One region of the Exiguobacterium sp. 17-1 genome, then DNA from elsewhere that is predicted to be linked to it. Evidence: riboswitches for the same ligand, from Rfam matches in the RefSeq annotation. Region 1 holds a riboswitch; the other holds the start of a gene.

The links. A riboswitch is a leader RNA that binds a small molecule or an ion and turns the genes downstream of it on or off. The one in region 1 is predicted to bind S-adenosylmethionine.
Region 2: linked by a shared signal. The riboswitch ahead of MUN34_RS13465 (LLM class flavin-dependent oxidoreductase) and the one ahead of MUN34_RS02250 (methionine ABC transporter ATP-binding protein) in region 1 are both predicted to bind S-adenosylmethionine.

What each region holds. Positions count from the first base shown of each region.
Region 1 is NZ_JALIGJ010000001.1:461,619-465,026, reverse strand. Features, by position in the region: gene MUN34_RS02255 (methionine ABC transporter permease) at 1-327, opposite strand, end outside; gene MUN34_RS02250 (methionine ABC transporter ATP-binding protein) at 324-1,346, opposite strand; SAM riboswitch class I at 1,427-1,532, opposite strand; gene MUN34_RS02245 (bifunctional cystathionine gamma-lyase/homocysteine desulfhydrase) at 1,592-2,758, opposite strand; gene MUN34_RS02240 (PLP-dependent cysteine synthase family protein) at 2,751-3,408, opposite strand, start outside.
Region 2 is NZ_JALIGJ010000005.1:158,218-161,625, forward strand. Features, by position in the region: gene MUN34_RS13460 (ATP-grasp domain-containing protein) at 1-202, opposite strand, end outside; gene MUN34_RS13465 (LLM class flavin-dependent oxidoreductase) at 199-1,257, opposite strand; SAM riboswitch class I at 1,330-1,435, opposite strand; gene MUN34_RS13470 (DUF975 family protein) at 1,555-2,193, opposite strand; gene MUN34_RS13475 (DUF2325 domain-containing protein) at 2,260-3,408, opposite strand, start outside.

The sequences.
Region 1 (3,408 bases):
GCCGTAAAACGGTGCTGCACCGAGAATCAACGCTGGTAAAGCAGCGGTCGGGCCTAAAAATGATCCGACGATGATTTTCGTAATCGGAATCAACAGGATCAATAGGATAATAAACGGGATCGACCGGAAGATATTGACTAAAAAGCTGAGCACGGAATACAGTGCCCGGTTCTTAAACAACAGATCTTCGTTTGTCGCATATAACAACAGACCGATCGCCAGTCCGAGGACGAACGTCGCGAGTCCTGCAACAGCCGTCATATAGACGGTACTGCGGGTTGCTTCCCAAACCATATCCCAATCCACATCTGTAAAAAATGTACTCATCGGTGATCCACCTCCACTTCAACGTCACTCGCTTGAAGTTTGGCGATGACCGCTTGTGCTTCCTGTTCCGACCCGAGCAGCTGAATGAACAGCGTTCCGAGTGCCCCGTCCTGCGTCTGTCCGACGTTTCCGCCGATGATATTGAATAATAAGTTCGAGTCTTTCATGACTTCGGCAAGGATCGGACTTTCCGCCGTCGAACCGACGAACGTCAGCTGGACGATTTTTCCGGTCGGGTAGCGTTCGCGTAATTTCGCAAACGTCAATTCGTTTTCGGATGGTGATGTCAATTGTTTGACGAACTCTTTTGTCATCGCCTGTTTCGGGTGACGGAATACTTCGGCAACCGGTCCCTGTTCAACGATTTTCCCGGCTTCCATGACAGCAACCCGGTGACAGATTTTTTGAATGACATGCATCTCGTGTGTGATCAAGACGATCGTCAGTTTCAATTTTTTGTTGATGTCGACAAGCAACTCTAAAATTGAGTCCGTCGTTTTCGGATCCAGCGCGCTTGTCGCTTCGTCACATAGTAAGACATCCGGGTTTGATGCCAGTGCCCGGGCAATCCCGACCCGTTGCTTTTGTCCACCTGACAGTTGGGACGGGTAAGCACCTTCGCGTCCGTCGAGTCCAACGAGTTGAATCAGTTCAGCAACCCGTTCTTTGCGACGGGCTTTCGGATAACCGCCGAGTTCGAGCGGGAACATGATGTTTTCTTCGACAGTCCGTGACCACAGCAGATTAAAGTGCTGGAATACCATTGAGACGTTTTTGCGGACGCCGCGTAATTCTTTCGGTTTGAGCGTCGTCATTTCGACACCGTCGATTTGAATCGATCCGCTCGTCGGTGCTTCGAGCATGTTCAGCAATCGGATCAAGGTTGACTTCCCTGCTCCCGAATAACCGATTATTCCAAAAATTTCACCGCGCTCGATTGATAAGTCGACATTGACGACGGCTTCAACCGATCCGCGCTTCGAACGATAAATCTTTCCTACATCCTGTAAGCGAATCAATACGGTCCCTCCTAAACATAAAAAAAGTGCGCACGTTTTAGAGCAAACGCGCGCACTTTTTCAGTACACAAAACCATTTGCTCTCATCTTGCAGACATTCGTCTGCTGGAATTAGCACCACTTCGGAATAAATTCCGCGGTTGCCGGGTTTCATCGGGCCAGTCCCTCCACCACTCTCGATAAGAGTTATCGGTATTTAGTTATTTTTAATATAATCTGAATATTAGCAGGGCTTATTTTGCTTGTCAAACAGTTTTTTCTGAAACCGGCTGAAGCAGGCTGAAAGCACGTGCTAAATCTTCTTTCAAGTCTTCTGCATCCTCAAGTCCAACCGAAATCCGGACAAGACCATCCGTGATGCCGAGCTCAGCGCGACGTTCTGCCGGAATCGAGGCATGTGTCATGCGTGCCGGAACAGAAATCAAGCTTTCAACAGCTCCAAGACTCTCAGCCAACGTGAAGAAATGTGTCGCTTCGACGAGTTTCTCCGCGTTTTCCGCTGATCCGACATCAAAGCTGATCATGCCGCCAAAACCAGTCGCCTGTTTCTGTTGTGTCGCATGTCCCGGATGTGTTGGAAGTCCTGGGTAGAAGATGTTCGAGACGACGTCCTGTTCCTGTAAGAACTGAACGAGATCATGTGATGTTTCTTCGATTGCATCCATCCGGATACCAAGCGTCCGTAAACCACGGACGAGCAGGAAGCTGTCCTGCGGTCCAAGAATACCGCCGGTCGAGTTTTGGATGAAATGAAGATCTTCTCCGAGCTCGTCGCTGTTGACGACGACGAGTCCGGCGACGACGTCCGAGTGACCGCCGATGTATTTCGTTGCACTGTGCAAGACGATGTCTGCGCCGAGTGCGAGTGGTTGCTGCAGGTATGGTGTCGCAAACGTGTTGTCGACGACAAGTTTCAGATTGTTGCGTTTCGCGATTTCAGAAACAGCTGCGATATCCGTCACTTTCAACAACGGGTTCGTTGGTGTTTCGACATACAACATCTTCGTGTTGTCTTGAACCGCGGCTTCCGTCGCGGCGAGATCCGTCGTATCGACGAATGTCACTTGGATGTTGAATTTCGGTAAGACACGTTGCATCAAACGGAACGTTCCGCCGTAGACGTCATCGGTCATGACGATATGGTCACCTGACTCAAGCAGGTTGAAAACCGCGTGAATCGCAGCCATTCCTGACCCGAAGGCAAAACCACGTGCTCCACCCTCGAGGTCGGCGATCAATCGTTCAATGCTCGTCCGTGTCGGGTTGGCTGTCCGCGAGTATTCGTAGCCTTCTTTTAATTGACCGATTTTCTCTTGTTTGTACGTACTTGTTTGATAGATTGGAGGTGTAACGGCACCTGTTGCTCGATCGACGCCTGTTCCTCCATGAATCAATGCTGTCTTTTTACGCATGTGTCTCGTCCACCTTTTCAAAGATTTGTTGGCTCAAATACCGCTCGGCACTGTCCGCGAAGACGGTGACGATGGTACTGCCGGGAAAACGGTTTGCCAGATCAAGCGCTGCTACGAGTGCCGCACCGGCTGAACTGCCGACGAGCAACCCTTCACGAGCCGCCAATTCATGGACTTTCGTGAATGCATCATGATCCGAAACCGTATGAATTTCATCTACTAAGTCGCGAGAGACGAGACTTGGCCATTTGGCCGTCCCGATGCCTTCCGTCTTGTGCGGTCCGGCTGGTCCCCCATTGAGGACGGAGCCTTCCGGTTCGACGATTGCACCTTTCGTCCCGAGACGTTCTTTTAAATAAGCCGCTGTTCCGGCAAACGTTCCACCTGATCCGCATCCGGCAACGAACCAATCAATCTGATCCAGTTCCGCCATCAGCTCAGGACCAAGTGTCCGCTGATAAGTAACCGGATTTTCTTCGTTTTCGAATTGAAGCGGAACATAACTGTTCGGAATCGTTTGTCCGAGTTCTTTTGCTTTATCGATCGCACCCTGCATATCGAGCTCAGTCGGTGTGTTGACGACAGTCGCGCCGAGTGCCCGCATCAACGTCTGTTTCTCCTGGCTGAACTTTTCCGGAACGACACAGATG
Region 2 (3,408 bases), on a different contig from region 1:
GTTCCGGTGCGTAGCGGTGCCCGCGCGTATGCGAAGATGCACTCATCCGGCTGTAAAAGACGCCTTCCGGTGGAAGTTCATCAAGCGGAACTTGCCCTTCGTCGAGATGCCACTGTTCATATGGCAACTCCAGTTCTTCGAGTCGTTTAATTAAATGGTCCGTCCATTCTTGGTTTTCGTGTAAGATATGAATTTTTGTCATTTGGTTTGACCTACCTTTCGTTTTTCTTCGACAAGCGGCATGACGTCGCGCGCGAAGCGTTCCATCTCTTCCAGTTGTGGTGAAAATTGAAGTAATAATAAGGAGACACCCACCTGCTCAAACGCAAGAATCCGTTCGGCAATCTGTTCCGGTGTTCCAATCAAATCAGGACGGAGTCCGCGGTTCGAGACCGAATAATCGTTCCGTTTCACCTGCTGTTCGAGTTGTGATTTGCTGACGAAGTCGTCGTACCCGGCGTATCCGGCACTGTCTTCCTTGACGTCCGTAATTCGTTGCCATTCTTGAATGGCCTCTTCTTCCGTATCCCGGCAGATGATATAGGCAGCCAGTCCAAAACTTTCAAGCGGCGGTTGCCCAGTTGCTTGTCGACGCGCCTTCATATCCTCAATCTTGACGGACACTTCTTCCACCGTTCCCCCGTGCATGACATAGGCGTCACAATGATTGACGATGGTCTGTTTCCCGGCTTCACTTTCCCCGCCTGCGTACAACTTGATGCCCGGTCGTTGAACCGGTTTCGGATGCAGTTGTGTCTGCTCGAGCGTATAATAGTTCCCGTCGAAGCTGTACGGCGAAGCATCTGCCCATAATCCTTTCATGATCGTGACAAACTCTTCCGTCCGCGCGTAGCGTTCGTCGTGGGCCGTGAAGATGCCATTGTATTGCCGCGCTTCTTCTTCCCACCAGGCAGAGACGACGTTCAGTGTAAAGCGCCCGTTGCTGAGTTGATCGATGTTTGCTGCCATCTTCGCGGTCGTCGCCGGATTATGGAACCCCGGACGGACAGCTGTCATGATTTCGAGACGCTCCGTCGTCGCGGCAATCGCCGCTGCCGTCGTCCAGGCTTCAAGACTTGGTGCCTCGAGTCCTTTGATGTCATTTAAATTCAACTCCGCAATCAGTGTCGTCGAAAAACCGATTCGTTCTGCCGTTTGCGCGACCTGTTTCGCATAGTCGAACGTCGCCGGCATCTGTTCGTCCTCGACATTTCGTAACCACCCGCCAAAAATCGGTAACCAAAATCCATACTCCATCCGTTATGTCCCCCTTATAAAAAAAATCGCTCTTCTCGAAAATCGAAAAGAGCGACGGATTAATCATGTCTGCTCTTATCTGTAAAGGGATTGCCCCCTTTAGGAAGTAGCACCTTCCGCTGCGCGCGGGGTTGCTGAAGTGTCTTCGGGCCATTCCCTCGACTTCTCTTGATAAGAATTATTGGAATTATCGTACACTTTTTAGCAGAGTAAAGCAACCATTAAACCTTGTTTTCCAATCGGAATTAAAAACAGCAATAAAAAAAGGATGAGAGCTGGGCTCTCATCCTCGTTGTCTTAATATGGGGCAACAAACGTCGACTCTTCGACAGGTGCTTCTTCACCGCGGATGCGGTCATAGAATTTTGCAAGCGTGACGCTGAAATATGGGCCAACCCACAAGAAGGCGATTCCGATGGTAATCAAACCGAGCAGGAACCAACCAATGAATGAGAGGACGAGCATGAACGCTTCCATCTTATGTCCGTCCATCATTTGGCGCGAACGTGTAATCGCATCCAAAATTCCGATTGAAGGTTCATCTCGTAAAATATAAAACGTCATTAGATACGAAAATGACTTGATGATACCCGGGATGATAAATAGTAAGAACCATAAACCAAGGAAAATACTTTGGACAATCGAAAGACCGACTGCCTTTAAGAAAATTTTGTATGGCTCAAATAAATCAACGATTTTTGCCTGTTCTTTCCGAGCGACAGACATCGCAAGCCATGTCCAACCAATCGCAAGTGGAAGTAAGAGAATGTTCAGTAAGAAACCGATGAAATCAATCGCTTGAATATCTTCATTCGCATCAGAAGAAAACATCGTTGGAATACTTTGAATGATGAGAAACAGTAAAAACATAAGTGCCATGAAGACCCAGCGACCACTGAGCGCTTCACGGGCGGATAATTTTAATTCTTTAATCATGGAGATCCTCCTCAAAATAAGTTCTATCTCTATTTACGGCTAATTAAGAGAGGAGTTTCATCTTTTTCAGGATTTTCCTGTTTTCAACTGATTTAAGCGTGCTTTTTCAAGTTGGCGCTGGCACGCCGTATATAAAGAACGTCGTCCATCCAGTCGTTCCATCGCAAACGGAATATCGTGTTTTTTCGCCTGCGCGATGACGTGTGCTGAAGCAGCGTGGGACACACGGCTCGTGATGACGACGATCGCATCGGTCTTTTTCGCGAGACCGGCAATCTTTTTCGCTGATTGGGCGTCTCCCGACAGATGAATCAGTTCGATACCCGTTTCCGCGAAAAATGTCCGATAGACCGGTGCTTGCTGTTCATTACCGACGATGACGAGTCGCATGCCGACGAATGACGCAAAATCGAGAGGCTTCTTATCAAGGAAGTCGATTGGCTGCCCTGGTACGGATGTCGTGACGAGTGGTGCCATCGCTTGAGATTTCTTTTCACGAATCCGGCGTGTTTTCTGTTCCTGTTTTACTTTCGACTTTCGTTTCATTTGCTTCAGGTAACGGCCAGATTTTTTGACGGCTGATCCTTGAGTCGATTCAACTGACGAAGGCACTGGTGCTGTTGGATCGTTTGACGTCTCTAACAGCTGTACTGTCGGCTCTTGATATTGGAACGCATACTTCCAGGCAATCGTCAGTGTTTCCGGACGACTTTTCCACATGACGAGATCGACGAGCTGCCCTTCTTTTAAATGGAAGAAGCGCATGTCTTCAACCGGTGTCGCATAGTAAAAGGGTTTACCCGTCTCATCCTTTAATGGTCCTTCGACCGTCGATTCAATGATGCCATGATTTTTAACGATACATCTTTCAAAAACGATTCGTTCGGCCAGTGGCTTCATCTGGTCGGTCGCGACAACGGCCATCACTTCTAGTGTCGTCCGGCGTGCATCTTGCTGTACGACTTGGACACGGATTTCCATTCCATGTTCGAGGTTCCATTGCCGGATTTCTGTTTCCGAGATATGACTGTTCGGCCATTCCCGTAAAGAACCACCTTTTAGTTCACGCACAAACGTATAGGCGTAACGTTGTTCGATGACAGGAGTGATTTTCACCGGCGGAACGACAGGTTGCTCGAATGATACGTCTTCTTTTGGTTCGCTCCACGCGATGTCTGGTTTTACGGAATGTGTATAGTAACGCGATAACTGCAC